DNA from 4 places in the Colwellia sp. MB02u-14 genome. Region 3 is predicted to be linked to each of the others. Evidence: predicted binding sites of a transcription regulator. Region 3 holds the regulator's gene; each other region holds the start of a gene.

The links. Region 3 encodes sigma-54, which starts transcription at its own class of promoters, with help from an activator protein. Its sites were predicted from a motif close to GTTGGCACGNNNNTNGNNT; they were not measured.
Region 1: the regulator sigma-54 is predicted to act here: its motif matches at 1,866-1,884, upstream of H4J52_RS17160 (LiaF domain-containing protein).
Region 2: the regulator sigma-54 is predicted to act here: its motif matches at 2,602-2,620, upstream of H4J52_RS10815 (PAS domain-containing sensor histidine kinase).
Region 4: the regulator sigma-54 is predicted to act here: its motif matches at 2,303-2,321, upstream of H4J52_RS03365 (kinase).

Annotation. Positions count from the first base shown of each region.
Region 1 is NZ_JACGUX010000087.1:170,699-175,307, reverse strand. Features, by position in the region: gene H4J52_RS17180 (GNAT family N-acetyltransferase) at 1-228, opposite strand, end outside; gene H4J52_RS17175 (DUF2956 domain-containing protein) at 468-794, opposite strand; gene H4J52_RS17170 (hypothetical protein) at 948-1,187, shown strand; gene H4J52_RS17165 (hypothetical protein) at 1,319-1,735, shown strand; gene H4J52_RS17160 (LiaF domain-containing protein) at 1,925-2,566, shown strand; gene H4J52_RS17155 (hypothetical protein) at 2,657-2,929, shown strand; gene H4J52_RS17150 (DUF748 domain-containing protein) at 2,967-4,609, opposite strand, start outside.
Region 2 is NZ_JACGUX010000079.1:105,157-109,765, forward strand. Features, by position in the region: gene H4J52_RS10810 (sigma-54 dependent transcriptional regulator) at 53-1,393, opposite strand; gene H4J52_RS10815 (PAS domain-containing sensor histidine kinase) at 1,380-2,567, opposite strand; gene H4J52_RS10820 (sigma-54 dependent transcriptional regulator) at 2,774-4,246, opposite strand; gene H4J52_RS10825 (flagellinolysin) at 4,460-4,609, shown strand, end outside.
Region 3 is NZ_JACGUX010000079.1:440,528-445,136, reverse strand. Features, by position in the region: gene ptsN (PTS IIA-like nitrogen regulatory protein PtsN) at 1-373, opposite strand, end outside; gene hpf (ribosome hibernation promoting factor) at 419-706, opposite strand; gene H4J52_RS12355 (RNA polymerase factor sigma-54) at 730-2,238, opposite strand; gene lptB (LPS export ABC transporter ATP-binding protein) at 2,312-3,043, opposite strand; gene lptA (lipopolysaccharide transport periplasmic protein LptA) at 3,040-3,582, opposite strand; gene lptC (LPS export ABC transporter periplasmic protein LptC) at 3,563-4,129, opposite strand; gene kdsC (3-deoxy-manno-octulosonate-8-phosphatase KdsC) at 4,131-4,609, opposite strand, start outside.
Region 4 is NZ_JACGUX010000047.1:47,806-52,414, forward strand. Features, by position in the region: gene H4J52_RS03355 (glycosyl transferase) at 1-523, opposite strand, end outside; gene H4J52_RS03360 (mannosyl-3-phosphoglycerate phosphatase) at 538-1,389, opposite strand; gene H4J52_RS03365 (kinase) at 1,386-2,267, opposite strand; gene H4J52_RS03370 (hypothetical protein) at 2,626-3,153, opposite strand; gene H4J52_RS03375 (CIA30 family protein) at 3,304-3,891, shown strand; gene H4J52_RS03380 (TIGR02450 family Trp-rich protein) at 3,910-4,125, shown strand; gene H4J52_RS03385 (LysR family transcriptional regulator) at 4,194-4,609, opposite strand, start outside.

The DNA.
Region 1 (4,609 bases), on a different contig from region 3:
TAACGCATTTACTTTGAATAGATCTTTGTGTTCAGGCGTCGCCCACTTATTATCAGAGAGCGTTAAAATATGTACCGTTTCTATGTCGTGTAATTTAGCGCTATTAGCAATTAAGTCGTCGATTAAGGCGTTGGGAACAGCGGCATTAGAGCCAATAAAAATTCGATTACCGGACTTTAGAAACTGATCCCATTTTACTTTTTTCTTGTCTTGGTCGAATAATGACATAGTAAGTCGCTCTTATTAATGATGATAAATAAAGTATGCCGTAACTGAGAAATACTTTATTGATTATAATCAAGGCAACTGAGTATAACGTAACGTGCTTGTAAATCGACTTATACCTTAGTCTTAACCCTTGATTATCTATTTAGGGGGTATTAATTTAGTGCGATATTTAAGTAAAGATAAAAAAATCGAGCTACATTATAAAGTCATTTGCTAGCATCATTACTTTTTATTCGCTTTTATGAGAGGTTAATATAAAGGATAAAGCTGACCCAACTTAATGTTAAAAGCGACCAAGGTAAGTTGAGTGATTTTCTTGTTTGTGGTCTTTCATCGATATTATTTGTGGCGAGTTTTTCTTGGTTGTTCTTTTCTCTTAATAGTGATTTTTTAGCTTTATCTCGCTCTCGTGATTTCTTCCCCTGTTGCTTTTTATATTCGGCAATACCTTTTTCAATGCCTTGAGCAATAAGCTTGGTTTGTTCTTTGGTTTGCTTGGGTTTTTGTATACTTTTGGCAACTTTTTGTGCTTCTACTTGACGTTCTTGCGATTGTTTATGCATCATTTATTTTATTATCGTCTAATATTCATATCATAAGGATGAATTTATAAGAACCTCACCGGTTGATCAAGGCTTATCTTAACTTTTTAAAGTGATAAATCATGCGTATGTCAACCTAGGTAGTTGTTAAACTTTGACTGAATATTGCCTTGTTTTATGACCTTATTATTTAAAAATAATTTACTTATTTTACTTATTTTACTTATTTTACTTATTTTTATTAGTATGGATAGTTATGCATATAATGAAAATGAAGCGAAAACTTCAGAAAAAGAACGACCTGTCATTCAGGTGGTATCTGAAATTTATCCGCCTTACCAAGTGATTAATGAAATCGGTGAGCTTGGGGGACTGTCTGTTGATAAAGTAAAATTACTCTTTCATCGCTGTCTATAAATTATCAGGTAAAGATATTTCCGTGGGCACGAGGTTATCAATTAGCGTTAACGCAACCTAATCTCTTTATATTTTCGTTGTTAAGGACACAAGAAAGAGAGTCTTTATTTCGGTGGGTAGCACCATTATGTTTGATAGAATTTTCATTTTATCGGTCAAAAAGCAGACCTGACATTCAACTGAATTCAGTAGCCGAAGCAAAAAATCACCTTATTGATGCACAAAAAGGGCAAGCATCAGCGGAGTATTTATTAAGGCTAGGTTTTGAACCAGAAAAGAATCTGTCTATTTCTTATAATAACGATAATTTTATTCAAATGTTAGCCTTTGACCGTGTTGAACTGATTGTTCTCTCTTCAACATACTTTACATCACTCATAGCAACAAACTCACCTTATGCTGACAAAATAGAACCTGTTTTTTCTATCAATTATTTAACGCGTAATTTTTATTTAGCGAGTAGATTTAATACCTCAACAGATTTGATTAATCGACTTGATAAAGCCTATGATGAATTAGCGCCACAATTTTATGGTAATTGTAAATAACAAGCCTTATTTTTTGCTTGATGGGTTGGTTAAATTACATGGATAATGGTTAAAAGTACTAAATCATAATGTCTTTTATGTTTTTTTATTACCCTATATATGTAAGTTATTGTAATTTATTATTATTATTGATGGTCTGTTTATTGCTTTATTTTCAATCGTATTTTAACTGTTTAAAGGAATAATAAGATGGCCGTTAACATTGCAGACCGACCTATCGATAAAGTAAGAGAAGAGGTTGTTGACCAATTAGTGATGAATTATAGTCACGGTGAGCTTTCACATGAAGCTTTTGAAAGACGATTAGACCAAGCAATGGCTTTTGAATCAAATGAAGAGCTTGTTTCACTTGTTGCAGATTTAGACTTAACCGTCGATCAAGAATATATAGAGAAGAAAAAGGAAGACTTTCGCTTTAATTATGCTTCTACTCCAACTGATGAAAGTGATTTACTTGTTAATATTTTTAGTGGAAGTGGCCGCAGTGGCGAATGGCGTGTCGCTAAAGAAATTAAGTCAATAAATATTTTTGGTGGTTGTGATATCGATTTTAGTGAAGCCATATTTACGCAAAGAGAAGTTACGGTAAAAGTCTTTTGTTTGTTTGGTGGCATTGATATATATGTGCCTGAAAATGTGAAAGTCGTTTCAAAAGCTTTTTGTGTTTTTGGTGGTGTCGACAATAAAGCGCCATCTACTGATTATATTGATGCCCCCACCATTTACGTTGAAGGAGTCGTGTTATTCGGAGCTTTAGATATCACCCTTAAACGTACACTGAAAGAACGTTTTATCGCTTTTGCTGATGGTTTAAAAGATATATTTAATTAGCTTTTATTATTTATACACTTTATTGACTTCGGCAAACCTTTTATAAATCCCTTATGTTATTTTTAGTCTTAACAAAGTAGAGGGGATAAAGTGACTGATAAGCAAACGATTAAATTACTAAAAGTGATGATGTTTTTTGGCCTTTTTCTTTTCTTACTTGGCTATTATCTTTTATCTTATGCGGATCTGCCTGAAAAAATGGGCGTAAAAGGTATTATTATCTGCGCTGCCTGTATGGCTTTTGGGTTGATTTTTTCATTACCTACAAAAATGTATCTAACCTTTTTATGGGTTAAACGAGAGAATGATCAAACTTGTAAATATAAAGCACAAAAAATAGATAAAAAAAACGCGAGCACGTAATATGCTCGCGTTTTTTGTTAAATGAAACTGATAAAGCCTAATCAGTAAAGGTAATCCTTGGCTTCGCACCGATAGATGAATCTATTTTAGGGTAGCAAAGTAACAGTCTTGCAGAGGCAATGTCTTGTTCTTTAACCATGTAATCTTTAAAAGCATTGAGACGTTGCTCAGACAATTTAGCGAGTTGCTTTATTTCATCTTTGTTGGTAATTGCAGCACCTAAGGGTTTGTTAATATCCGCTGGTGTTGCAATTGCACATAACGTTAACTGTGTCTCAAGTTTGTCTTTCATTAACGAAGAAAACTGAGTGAGAAACTTACTATGTTGATCTGTTAATTGAGTATCTTTTACAGGGAATTCAAGGTCATTAAAGCGCACTTTGAGTAAGTAACCACCTGCTGATATAGCAATATTGACAACATTGGCATAGGGAACAAATGTTGCCATCAAATACTCTTTAGCTGCTGACATTGTTGCTTGCTTAACCATTAAGCTGATAAAACCACTCATGCCAAACGATGGATCATTGGTGCTGCCTGTTAATGGAATATCTAGCTCTACATTCCCATCGCCGTCTTTTAACATGCCTAATGCTATATTAAACGGCACTGATGTCTGGCTTTTTATGGTGCCCGTTTCATGATCGTTGGCTGCGCCAAGTTCAACGCCTCTTAAAAGTAATACGGTATTACCGTCAATATTGGCATTATTAACGGTAATATCAAGTTCTACATCAAGCTGGCCGCTCTTAAGTTCATGTTTAAGTGCGCCTGAGATATAGGTTGATAATGACGGTAGGCTCACTTCTTTGAAGAAACCTTTTAATTGATAAAAGTCTTCATGACTAAAAGGCTTAGCAATGGCTGACAAATCAAAATTAGCATACTTATCACTGCTTCCCTTTAACGAAAATTGGCTCTCTTGCTTTGGTTTTTGATTATCAAAAGGGCCAGCGTTAAGGGTTGTGATACTAAATTCTCTTTCATAATGAGGGCTGGTACTACGGTCAATAAAATGAATTTGTGCGCTGTCACCCAATGAAAAGCTATTAAGTGACAATAAGAAGGGTGATTCAGTACTCTTTGTCGCTACGTCAGCAGTATTTGGCTGATTGACATCTTTTTCTATCGCCGCTTCAGTAGGTTGCTCACCTTTTGGCGAAACGGGCAATCCGGTAATATTTTTTTCTTTATCAAGGTTGGTATCAATTGCTAAGCCTAAAAGGCTAATAGTGTCGATAGATAAACCCTGCTGCGATACCGTAATATTATTAATATTTAAATTTTTGAACTGGGCTAAAGGTGGTAGCTCATCGGTGGTGTTTTCAGCAAATAGGCTTTGCTCAATAACAAGGTTGGCGATATTAGCTGTTATTAGCGACTCCAATGTTGTTATGGCAATGTCATCAAGCTTTATCGCTGATATTTTGGCCAAAACTTGTGACTCTATCTCATCGTACGCCATTAAATTATTGACGTTTAATTTAGCGGTTCCTGATATCTTCGGGGCTTGGTCACTGACGAGTTCGATAGATAAGTTTTGCAAAGATAAAGGGTCGATATTAAGTGCAACTGTTTTATTTCTTTGTGCTGCCTTAAAGCCTGCTGATGTCAGCTCAAATTTTTCAAGGTTAATATGCGTAGCAGTCTCGGTGATTGAAACTAACTGTTTACTCTTAA
Region 2 (4,609 bases), 340 kb from region 3:
TTTTAATAAAAAAGTTGGGTTTATAAGGGAATTTTTAACCGTTGTCGTTATTTTATGCGGGTATTTGAATACCTGAATCACGCATTCTGGCTATTTTATAACGCAGTGTTCTTGGGCTGATCCCTAATCGTTCAGCAACATCTTTTCGGCTACCTTGACAGGCGGTCAGCGTATCAAGAATAATTTGATGCTCTTGTAGTTTTAGTTCATTGCCTAGTTTATCTTCATTATTATTTTCTAACGGTATCTCAGTAACAATTTCACTATCAAAATTTTCAATTAATAGATCACCCGCATCAATAAGATGGTCACTGTGTAAAATAATAGCTCTTTGAATAACATTGTCTAATTCTCGGACATTACCCGGCCAATCATAACTGGCCAGTTTATTTCTAGCTGAAGCAGTAAGTTCTGGGATAACAAGACCATTAGCAACCGATGCTTGGGTAATTAAATGCTTAGCTAAAGGTACAATATCATCTCTACGTTTTTTCAATGGTAACCACGTTAATGGAAAAACATTTAAACGGTAATATAAATCTTCACGAAATATTCCGTCTTTAACCGCAGCATGTAAATCACGGTTACTGGTTGCTATAATACGAACATCAAGCTTAATCGTTTTACGCCCCCCTAAACGTTCAACTTCTCGCTCTTGCAACACCCGTAAAATTTTTGCTTGTAAGCCAAGATCCATTTCAGTGATTTCATCTAATAAGATAGTACCACCCTGCGCTTGTTCAAACTTACCTGGGCATGCTTGAATGGCGCCAGTAAAAGCCCCTTTTTCATAACCAAATAAAGTCGCTTCAAGCATATTCTCAGGAATTGCGGCACAATTTATAGCAACAAAAGGCTTGTCACTTCGGTTTGAATTATAATGAACATATTGCGCGAGTACTTCTTTACCTGAACCGCTTGGGCCAAGCACCATAACGGAAGCATCTGTAGTCGCCACTTTTTTAGCCAACACTAATAATTCAATGCTGCGTGCATCAGCCACCACGGGCTCATGACGTTTCGTCACGTTTAATGGCACATATTGATTAACCATGTTTAACAAAACTTCAGGAGCAAAAGGTTTCGCCATATAATTACAAGCGCCATCACGCATCGCTTGTACTGCATCATGAATCGTGCCGTATGCTGTCATAATGAGCACGGGTAAATTTGGCCATTTTCTCTTGATACTGTTAAGTAAAGTTAAACCTGACATCCCACCCATTTGTACGTCACTCACCACAAGATCAACACTTTGTTCTTTGAGAATAAGTAAAGCCACTTCACCTGAATCAGCTTCAATACACTGATAACCTGATAATTTCAAGGTATCAATGAGTGCTTCGCGTAGTCCCGCATCATCTTCAACCACTAATATTTTACTCTGATCCATTAGTGTTCTCCCCATTAACATGGTTTGTTTCTAAAATAGGCAAGTGAATACAAAAGTGTGCACCCTCTCCTGGCTTACTCACTAAACGCACATCACCTTGATGCGCCTTTGCAACTGATTTAACAACCGCTAAACCTAAACCTGTACCTTGCGCTCTTGATGTATAAAAAGGTTCAAAAATTTTACTGGCAAGTTCTTTATCAATACCTTGCCCATTGTCTTGTACACTAATGTAGGCATATTCATTTTGGCAGAAAGTCGTAAGTGTAATTTCTGCTCCTTGTTTGATCACTTGCAAACTATTATGAATTAAGTTTTCAATTGCCCCGCTCAAAGCGCGCTTATTACCCAAGATTTGGCAATCATCATCACAAAGTTTGATATTTACTTTCGCTTTAGCCTGCAAAATTAAGGCTTCAACACTGTTAACTGAATATGTAATCAATTTATTAATAGAGAGCGGTTCAACAACTTTCTGCTTGCCACTTTTGGAAAAGAGCAACATGTCGTTTACTTGTTGTTCTAAGTCGTGCAAACGCGCCATTAATTTTTCTTGAAAACTACCGCGATCGTCTGGAGAAAGTTTTTTATTTTTTAAATTTGCGCCATATAACATTGCGGCAGAAAGTGGGGTGCGAATTTGATGAGCAAGTTTTGAAACCAAGTGACCTAATGAAGATAAACGTTGCATATGGCTAAGTTTGTCTTGTAATAAACGTGTTTCCGTGAGGTCGGTGATCATAATTAGCTGCCCTGGTTGGTCACCCAAGGCGGTAATTTCTAGCTTAACTCGCCGACCATCTTTTAATGACACTTCATGCCAATCGTCTGCACGTGGTTTAAAAGAGCGTTTAATCACATCAAACCACGCTTGACCCAAAATAGGTTCGTCAAGCAACAGGCTAGCAATTTTATTGGTTTTAATCACAATGCCATCACCATCAAGCATTATCATCCCCGTAGGCATAACATCGATAATTTGTTCAAGTTGCTTTGATTTTTGACGAAGTAAGGAAAGCTCACCACGGTATGCTTCACTTTCTAAAGTATCACTTGCAGAAAAAGGCTGCTGAGTAAAAGCAAACTTAGCTTGATGAAATAAACTATCTTCCACACAATTAAGGGATGAAGATAAGGTTGAAGATGCTAATGAATGTGAAACTGCAACGGTCATATACTTTACTCAATTTTAAAATACTAACTGAATAAAGCATTAACTATGCCAAAGAGGCTTTGTATTAATTTACATGAGGTTAGAAGTCATTTTACGTACAAAAAACGTTGTCAAAGATTTGGCTTTACCGTCTACTAACAAAAAACACTCAACGAAGTAGTCGCTAAGTGTCATTCTACGTAAAGATAAAAGCGCACAAAAAACGATTAGCTGGTATGCTTTTGTAAACTATACTTTCGCATTTTTTCAACTAACGTGGTTCTGCGCATCCCAAGTAATTCTGCAGAGCGAGCAACCACCCAATCATTTTTATCAAGCGCTTGGTTTATCATCGAAACTTCTAAATCTGCTAAGTACTCTTTTAAATTTAAACCCTCATTGGGTAGCACATCAACGACAGATTCACCTTTGAGTTCATCATCAAAATTCGTGATGTCTTCTTCGTCATCATCGTAATCAAAACCAGCAAATAGCTCATTTATCGCATCACGTTCTTGCAACTCATCAGGATATGCCGGTTGATACTCTTCAACATCAATATGACGATATTTTGCAGGTAATTCATTGACATTGACAACCTGCTCACCAAACATAATAATCATACGCTCAATCAAGTTTGATAGTTCACGAACATTACCCGCCCAAGCATGTAGTTTTAACGATTCAATCGCTTGCTCAGTAAAACGAACACTTTGTCCTTGCTCTGCTTCAAAACGAGCAATAAGTTCTTTAATCAGCAAAGGAATATCTTCTTTTCTATCACGTAGTGCCGGTGTTTCAATAGGAAAAACATTCAGACGATAAAACAGATCTTCACGAAAGGTTCCTGCGGTGATCATCTCTTCTAAGTGTTGGTGCGTCGCGGCAATGATACGGACGTTAGTTTTAATACTTTTTGCACCACCTACGCGTTCAAAAGTACGCTCTTGTAGCACACGCAGAAGCTTTACTTGCATGGGTTGTGGCATATCTCCGATTTCATCAAGAAATAAGGTACCACCTTCTGCCATTTCAAAACGGCCTTTGCGCGTAGAAATAGCCCCTGTAAATGCCCCTTTTTCATGGCCAAATAACTCACTTTCGAGTAATTCACCAGGAATAGCCCCACAATTAACCGGTACAAAAGGTCCTTTTGCACGATCAGACAAATTATGAATATTACGTGCAACAACTTCTTTACCCGTTCCGGATTCTCCTAAGACCAACACACTGGCTTGAGTACTTGCCACTTGCTCAATTAAAAATCTAACTTGTAGCATAGGCTCGCTGGTACCGACCAAAGATCGAAATAACAGATTAGGACCATTGTGGTTTCTTTTTGAAGGTAATTGGTTATGGTATTGATGGCAGTGATGTACTTGCTCAGTAAGTTGAGCATAATTCAATGGTACAGCCAAACTGCCTAGTACATTTACCGCTTTATTAAGTAAACTAGCATCAAGCACATCATGTAAAATAAAGGGGGTTGCGGGATGCTTGTTAACAAATTCAACAAGCAGCTCACTGACCTTACCGCATAAAATAACGGTAAGAATATGATCAGATTCGTTAAAATACTGATTAATATCTTCTTCAGGGCAAACATAAAAATGTTCGCCTACAAATGATAATACGGTGGCTATTTGATCGCGCCTGGCAATGTCGTTATCCACGACAAGCACATGTTTTTGACCCTGCATAATCTTGATAAACCAATATTTTTATTAACTAATAAACAGATTTTAGCGCGATATACTAAATAAGCAACAAAAAATTGACACCTTGTGCCATTACTTTGACTAAAGTATATAAATCATCTTAATTATAAATAAGATGAAATAAATTAAAGAAATGTTCAATGCAACCGATAACTATTTTAATAAGAGTAATTTACACGTTGAGTATGGTTTGAAATGAATAGTATAATTACCAACAGCACAAGCTTATTTTTACAGCGCCAAATGACAGATAACTCTAATAAATTATCTGTTACTTACGCTCGTTTGTCTTCGGGTATGCGTATTAATTCAGCAAAAGATGACGCTGCTGGCCTACAAATATCT
Region 3 (4,609 bases):
TAAATACTTGTGCAATACTTTGTAGCGTTTCTAAATGTTGTTGGCAGTTCTCTTCGGGCACAAACAGCGCAATAATAATATCTACCCCGCGATTATCTATAGAGTCAAATTCCACCGCTTGTTCACTGGTCAGTAAAACGGCAATGACTTGTGAGGTATTTGACAAACGCCCATGAGGGATAGCTATACCGTTACCGATGCCGGTAGAACCCACTTTTTCACGCGCCATTAAACTTTCAAATAGCTGATGTGTATCAAGGTTCTCAATTTTTTTTGCCGCAGTGGCGCTAATTATTTCAAGGAGTTTTTTTTTGCTAGTCCCCTTAACGGCACAGAGTGTGCAGTCAAGGGTTAGGATATCTTGCAACTTCATTACACTACTTACATTCTTTGATTAGAGAAAAGATAAAAAACAGCATTAATGCTGATTCGTTTTGCCTTTGTACTTTAATATTTGCCGATCAAGTTTATCAACAAGACTGTCAATAGAGGCGTACATATCTGGATTTTCAGCTTTAGCATGTAAATCAGTGCCACTAAGATGAATCGTCGCTTCTGCAATTTGGTTTGATTTCTCAACGGTGAGAACAACATGAACATTATTGATATGGTCAAAATGTCGGGTCAACTTTGCCATTTTTATATTGACATTTTCTCGTAAAGCTTCGGTAATTTCAACATGGTGACCAGAAAGATTAATTTGCATAAGCTTAATTCCTCATCTTTTCGTTAAAGTAAACTTTTTCGTTGGTTAGAAGGGGGAATAGAAAGTGACTCGCGATATTTTGCAATAGTACGCCGAGCAACATTTATTCCTTGAGTGGCTAATAAGTCAGCCATTTTACTATCACTTAATGGCTTTGCGGGTATTTCAGCCGCGACAAATTTTTTGATTAATGCACGAATAGCGGTTGATGAACATTCGCCACCACTTTCTGTCCCTACATGACTTGAAAAGAAAAATTTCAGTTCAAAAATTCCTCGTGGCGTATGCATATACTTTTGTGTTGTTACCCGAGAAATGGTTGATTCATGCATATCGACAGCTTCGGCAATATCATTTAGAACCATAGGACGCATGGCTTCATTACCATGTTCGAAAAAACCAATTTGTCGTTGAACAATACAGTTTGACACTTTCAATAAGGTATCGTTACGACTTTCTAAACTTTTAATAAACCATTTAGCTTCTTGTAAATTTGAGCGAATAAACTGTGTGTCTGCCGTTGACTTCATCGAACGAGACATCGAAGCATATTGCTGATTGACAGACAGCTTTGGTGCTGTATCAGGATTTAGTTCAACAACCCAACGCCCATTTTTCTTTTCAACAGAAACATCAGGAATAACGTATTGATCATCACTTTTGATAACACTGTCGCCAGGTCTAGGATCAAGTGATTGAATCAGGCGGACGACTTCGCGAAGTTGCTCTTCTTTTAGTCGAGTTTTACGCATTAACGTACGATAATCTCGGCTACCCAGCAGATTAATATGGTCACGTAACACCAACTTACTTTCTGCTAACCACGGCGTTGCGGGGTCAAATTGGTTAAGTTGAATAATTAAACATTCTGAAATAGAACGTGCAGCAACGCCAACAGGGTCAAAGAGGTTAATACGTTTTAGTACCACCTCTATTTCATCAAGTTCAACACCTTCAATGGCAACACTGTCTAGAATGTCTTCACTGGAAACGGTCAAATAGCCAGCATCGTCAACGGCATCTATGATTGCGGTAGCTATAGCACGGTCGGTTTCGGTGAAAGGGCTTAATTCCATTTGCCAGCGTAAGTGGTCTTGAATAGAATCTTGAGTTTCGCCTTGGTAAGTATAATCTTCTGAAGCGGGTCCCGAATTAGAACTCGCTGCACCTGCGGTGTAGTTGTCATCCCAGGTCGTATCCATGTTTAATTCTTCAGGGATATCATTTTTATCCATTGCTTCAGTGGTGGTGATCTCATCGATGGTGGGTGTAGAGTCTTCGCTGCCATCAGAAACGGCTTTCTCTTTAATATCACCTGCACCAGCTGTGTGAGCTTCTTCAAGATTGTCAGTACTTTTATCTTCAGCATTGTTTGACGATTCATCCATTTCTAGTAATGGATTATTTTCTAAGGCCTCTTGAATTTCTTGCTGAAGCTCTAACGTTGACAATTGCAGCAATTTGATTGCTTGCTGCAATTGAGGCGTCATGGTTAATTGTTGTCCTATGCGGAGTTGTAGAGTAGGGCGCATTTAGGTCATTAACTTCCTATTATTTTTAATTGAATATTGTCGATATACGAAAATATTATTAACTTATTAGCTACTATAGCGTGAATTGTTCACCAAGGTATACATCTCTTACATGTTGATTTGCAAGAATTTGATCTGCATTACCTTCTGCAATAAGTTCACCATGACTAACAATATAAGCATGTTCACACACATCAAGGGTTTCTCTTACATTATGGTCGGTGATCAAAACACCAATACCACGTTCTTTTAAGTGTAGAATAATTTTTTTGATATCACCTACTGAAATTGGGTCAACACCCGCAAAAGGTTCATCTAATAAAATAAATTTGGGCTCTGCGGCTAAAGCTCGAGCAATCTCTACTCGGCGACGTTCACCACCTGATAAGCTCATGCCTAAATTATCTTTAATATGACCTATGTTAAATTCTTCAACTAAATGTTCTAGCTTTTCTTCACGTTCTGCATTAGATAATTCTTTTCGTGTTTGCAAAATGGCCATAATATTATCGTAAACACTCAGTTTTCGAAAGATAGAGGCTTCTTGTGGCAAGTACCCTATCCCTTTTCTTGCGCGTTCATGCATAGGTGCTAACGTGAGGTTTTCATCATTGAGAATAATATCGCCACTATCACTTTCAACCAAACCAACAATCATATAGAAAGAGGTGGTTTTTCCTGCGCCATTAGGGCCGAGTAAACCCACTATTTGTCCTGCTGAGACTTGCATACTGACATTCTTAACAACTTTTCTGCCTTTATAAGCCTTAGCAAGACCTTTCGCCATTAGCGTGCTCGTACTCATAAGTTACCTTTTTCCAGAGTATTAGTGTCATTTTTTTTCGCTTGTACTTTTTCTTTAGGCTGAAAAATTGTCTTCGTTCGTTCATTAGTTTTACTCTCAGCATTTACATACTGAGTATCAATATTGTAAGTGATTTTACTACCACTGACTTCACTGTCTTCTTGTTGTAATAATGCATTTCCTGAAATGATCACTAAATTGTTTCCAGGCTCGTATCGTATTTCATCTGCTTGCAAATTAAGCAGAGTACCATCGGTTAACGTTTGTTCAAATGTTGCTGGTTTCCCTTTCGCAATATAGGTTTTTTCTTCGCTACCTGATTGCGTTAGCACTTGAACCAAGTCGGCACGAATAATTAATGAACCTTGGGTGATAACTACGTTGTCGATATAGCTGAAAATTTTATTTTTAAGATCTGCTGCTTGTCTTGATGCATCAATTTCAATTTTTTGTGATATATCAAATTTTTCAGCGAAAGCTGATGAAAGCAAGGCGCCTGATAATATTAAGCACAGTAGGCTATTTTTTAACAATTTCATAAATGGATTTCACATGTTTAGTTAGTGTCATTTGGTTGGTGTTTAAGTCGACAATTAAACCCTTACCATCGATGGTAAATCCTTTACCAATAATTTTAATTTCTTGTTCTGAACTTATGATGTTAGTTTTTAAATCAAGTTCAAAGTATTTTCCTTGAACTTCTTGTAATAAGCTATTTTGATCGGTTGCTACCAAGCGCACATGCTTTTCTAACTTCACTCGGTTGTTGTTATATAATATGCCTTCATTGGCAGATACCTTCCATGTGGGCGCATTATTTTTTGGATGAAGGGTGTATTGAGGAAACTCAAAATTGGTAATGTTTAACTCAGGATAATGTTCCATACGCTGTGCATCAACAACATAAGCTAAACTTCCTTCATTCTTGTAGACATTACTGTGTAAATTTTCAGCAATAAAGTCAGGCGTGAGTGTTTTGTCAATCGCTTGTAACTGTGGTATTGAGGCATTTCTCCATTCAATAATCCCATAAATAGCGCCCGCCAAAATAAAAAATACTAACGTTAAACTATACAGTCGATTCATATCATATACTCGCGCCACTAGCATTTTCTAAAGTATTTTGGCTAAGCATGATTAAGTCGCAAATTTCTCTAACAGCGCCAAAACCGCCACGATTAAAGGTTGTGTAATTCGCTATTGATAAAATGCTTGGATGAGCATCTTGTACGGAAATACCAAAGCCGACATAGTCGATACACTCATAATCAGGCATATCATCACCAATATAGGCAATTTCATCGAGCGCTAAATTTAATTGCTGGACCATCTTTTTCAAAGCGGGTAATTTGTTTTCCTCACCTTGTACTATGTATTTAACATTCAAGGCGGACATACGTGTCGCAACAATATTTGACGTTCGACCCGTGATCACAGCAACATCGACACCGCTAGCGCCTAATGCTTTTACGCCATAACCATCTTTAGTATGAAAAGCTTTTAATTCTTCACCATGGTTACCTAAATAAATACGACCATCAGAAAAAACACCATCGATATCACAAA
Region 4 (4,609 bases), on a different contig from region 3:
ACTCATAGTTAAACATTGGATTCGCCACTGGATATAGAAGCCTATCGAGTAATTCTCGTTCATAGGTCAAAATATCACAGTCGTGTAACGCAATAGATTCAGCTTTACCCGAAGCCAAAATATAGCCCATGCAATACCAAACATTTCGCCCTTTGCCTAACTCTTTTGGGGCTAGGCCAAGGGCTTGTAGTTTTTCATCTATCGCTTGTAATCTAGGCCCATCATTCCAAAGCACTCTATGGTGCTGTGGCAGTTGTCCAAAAAAAGTTAAGGCATGTTTGTATTGCTTGAGGTTGGCTCGGTCGAGGCCAATAACTATCTCAGACAAATACTCGACATCTTTAATTTTATTAATAATATCGGGTAAGGCTTCACCTTCTAATTCAGAAAACAATGAAGGTAAAATAAGCCCTAAAGGGCGTTTTTTAGAAAAGTCTAATAATTCAGCAGCCATATCTGCTGGTTCACGCTGTGCTAAATTATGTAACGTTGTTACGGTACCGTTTTGATAAAAATCAGCCATGGTTTACCTCTTCATTAATTGTATGTATTAGTTGAATGGGATAGTTGCTTTACTAAAAGCACTTGTATCGCTTCAGCCCAGCCTTGTGGACCATATAATTGAGTACGAGTCGTTTTAAATTGACGGTATAACTTGGGGAAATTATGAACGGGTGAACGAATTTGTACCGCGATATCTGCGGCTTCTAACATCGGGCTATCATTTTCTCCATCACCTAAAGCAATGGTCATAATTGCAGGATTATTAGCATTTTCTCGATATTGTTCAGTGAGCCAGATCAGGGCTTGGCCTTTATCACAGTAACCTCCAATATGAATAAATCTTCCGCCTTGAACAACATTCGCGCCTAAATTAAGCAGGTGATCTATAAACTTATTTTTGGTGGCTTCATCACCTAACCATTGAATAGGTTCACCATATTGCCTTTGCTTAGCACGTTGGGCTTCGGCTAAGGTTAACCCCGTTTCTTGGGATAATGTTTCCAATGACATCATCGAAAAACTTCGATAATACTTTTTAAATTCATCGGTTTGTTCAGACAACAACGTTAGCCAATGCTGTCTTGGTAAACAAAATGATTTTACCCAATAGTTATCAATAATTACGGTGTCTGAGGGCTGTTTCGCAAAGGTATTGAGTGGTATATAAATCGCAGCGCCATTTTCTACAATAAAGGGGTTATTTAGCTTAAGTTTGCTGTTAATGCTCGCTAATTCTGCCAATGTTTTACTGGTATTTAAAATAACGGGAATACTCGCTCGCTTCAATTGTTCAAGCGTTTGGATCGCTGCTGTCGATTGATAAGTGAAGTGATCCAGTAATGTGCCATCTAGATCACTAAAAATCAGTATTTCAAATGGGCTCATTGCTCATCCTTCACTGGTTTTTCAGTGATCTGACGAGCATAATTCAAGTAAAAAATTGCGTCAGCAGACTGTGATATGCTCGTACAGCTTTGCACACTTAACCTTTGAAAATATTGGGTGAAATTAAGTATTTCTTCTGGAGTCATCACTTTTGAATTTACTAAACCAATATTTCTGACTTGTAATTTTTGCTCTTGTTCTAATCGCCATTTATAAACACAGTCAAATGATGGCGCTTGCAGTGCTAACCAAAAGTCCATTTTTTTATATAAAGGGGCATAAGCTTTTTTGAGTTGTTCATTGACATAATTTCGCCATTGGCCATTTGCGTCATGTTGTAATTCAAGTTCATTAATAGGTGACTTTAATTGTGCTTGAGTTTGCGGTGTTACGCCCCAACACCAGCCTTCTAATAAAATGATATCAACGTTTTTTTCAATGACTGTCCATTGTTCTTTCGGGAAGGGTTCATCGGTCGCTTTATTGAATTTAGGAATGAGAAAATCGGTTTTTTGGGTATTTAATTGGTCAAGTACTTGTTCAAGCGCTACCACATCATGAGTCCCCGGAACGCCTCTCGTTGCCAATAGTGGATGCACATCATGAGCAAGCTTGTTGCGCTTATCACCGGTTAAATAAAAATCATCTAAAGACATGACAACAACATTCAGTTGGTACTTAGCAATTAAATACTCAGCAATAAAGTCGGTTAATGTCGACTTTCCACTACCTTGACAGCCATTAATGCCAACAAAGTATGGTGTGTTATTCTTTTTAAATTGTCGATATATCCGATCAGCAAGTGGTCGGTAATACTGCTTTACGGTGTGCCCAAATTCTTTAGGTAGTTTGTGGTGTGCAATAAAAGCTGAAAGCATAATTTTCACTGTAGATAAATACTCATATGTTTACAGTTCAAGTCTCATGCCACTTAAATTCAACTGAGCACTTGTTTGTTAGTCTTTTGTAAAATAATGATTATTTATTAAATAGGCAAAAATAAATATGCTTAAAGGATTTGATAAATGCACCAATCTAAGTAAACGCCCCATGATGGTGCGACAGCCAGTGAAAAATATCACTCGTTTACCATTCATTTTAAAACAATATTCTTTGAAATTTCTTGGGAGGTCATAGGGACGGGAGCATCTGTTATAGAGGGGAGAGAAAAGAAATTCGGTAAGAAATAATAGCTTTGAGAGATTATTTCTTACCATTACTACAAAGTGTCTATCACTATTTTGAAGGCGTTAATTGATTTCTAAGTTCATTAAGTGCTGCAACTGAGAAACCATCATCATAAAAATAAAGCACAATTCCATCTTTGTCTAACAATAGAACTCTAGCATTATTAGGGGCCTCATTACCCGTAAAAGCTTGTACTTTATCACCATCTTCGTAAACAGTGATCACTCCTTTCCAAAGGGGTTTTGGGATACCCGCACGCATACCGTTATCAATAAATGTACTGAACATCCTTGGGAATAATCCCTGAATGGTAGGAAGTTCATAAACATCAACGTTAGTCCCTGTCATATCTAAACCAATTAGCCATCGGTCGATATCAAACTGTGAATTTTGTTTGTACCCAACGAGTAGCAAGGTAAAGTCTTTGTTAAAGTCTTCAGGGATCTTTACCGTATTTTCTTCTAATGTTTGTCCGGTAACCGAAGGGAAAGACATCCCTGTTACTGATTGATTTGTATATTTTGTGCTACAACCTGATGCTAGGCTGATGAACAATATAAATAAAAAAATGCGCATGTATTTATTGACTCATTGATTATTAATTTAATTAGGGCTTTATACGTTAGAAGTTAAACTTTAGCTCATTCTTTATCTTTTGATCTTAAAAAGTTAACTCTACGTATCAATATGAATATTTAACTACAGATACTTAAATGAGATTTACTGATGAGATTGGTATTAAGTTTATTAATGCTTTTTAGTGTCTATGCAAATAGTAACAACGGTAATGGATACGTTATTGAAAGCGATAGTTTGGATGAAAAGGCTTATATGATTGATTTTTCAAAGCAAGAAAAAGGACTCTGGCGAGTAACCGATGACAATGTTATGGGAGGCTTATCAAATGGAAATATGACTTTTGAAAAAGACCATGGCATTTTTAATGGCAATATCTCACTTGATAATAATGGAGGGTTTAGCTCTGTTTTCCGTGCTGTTGAAAATCTTCCTGAAGGTGCTAGAAATCTCGTTATTGATGTAAAAGGTGATGGTCAGACTTATCAATTGAGACTAGTTATTTATATTAATGGTTACCGTTTAGCTTACAAACATGATTTTAAAACCATAGTTAATAAGCGTGAAAAAATTACGCTCTCAATTGCTGATTTTAAGGCAAGTTTTCGAGGAAGAATGATACAAAGTGCGCCGATACTTAATTCTGTAGCAATTAGAGAAGTAGGGTTTTTAATGACTAAAAAGACTGCAGGTCAATTTTCATTATCGGTATTTAAACTCTCTTTTTTAAAAGAATAAATAATGACTAAGGTAAAGATGAATAAAGTTAACCCTAAAGCACTTATTAACAGCAAATGGACTAAAGTTGATATTGTTAACAAAGAAAAGCATTTTGTTATCACTAAGGTTGAGTTTGATGAAGACCAAATAGTGACCCACTGTATTATAGAAGCAGTGATGACCCACAATGAATACACCATAGATTGGCGTGATTTAAAAATAAGTGATAAATGGTTAGTAGGCTGGAAATAAATGATGAATCAAGCCTTTTTTAGTTTCTAATATCAACTACTTGATTGAGGTGATTTTGATTATAGGTATTACGCAATAAACTCATGAATAGATTTTTTGATGTATCTTCGCCTTTTAGTTTCAAAAGAATGCCTATTTTGACAAAGGTAAAGTGTTTCATTAACCGGTACTTTTAAATAGTGTATGTTAATTTTATTTTGATCAGGGAAAGCATTTACAGCATGAAGCGGTAGTACAGTGAAGCCTAACCCACGGCTAACAGGCTCTAAAATTAAACTAATTTGATTAGAGAATCCTTTGTGGTCAAATTGACTGGTATGTTCAAATTCAGAATAGTTCTTACTCAGTAACTGTTGTGCATGATGTGCTGAGTCAGGGTGGCTAATAAAACCGAGGGAAGTCAGTACTTGCCAATTTACGCGTTTTACACGACTGGGTGTGACTAAAACCAAAGGTTCAATCGCTATCTTTTCATTAAGTAATA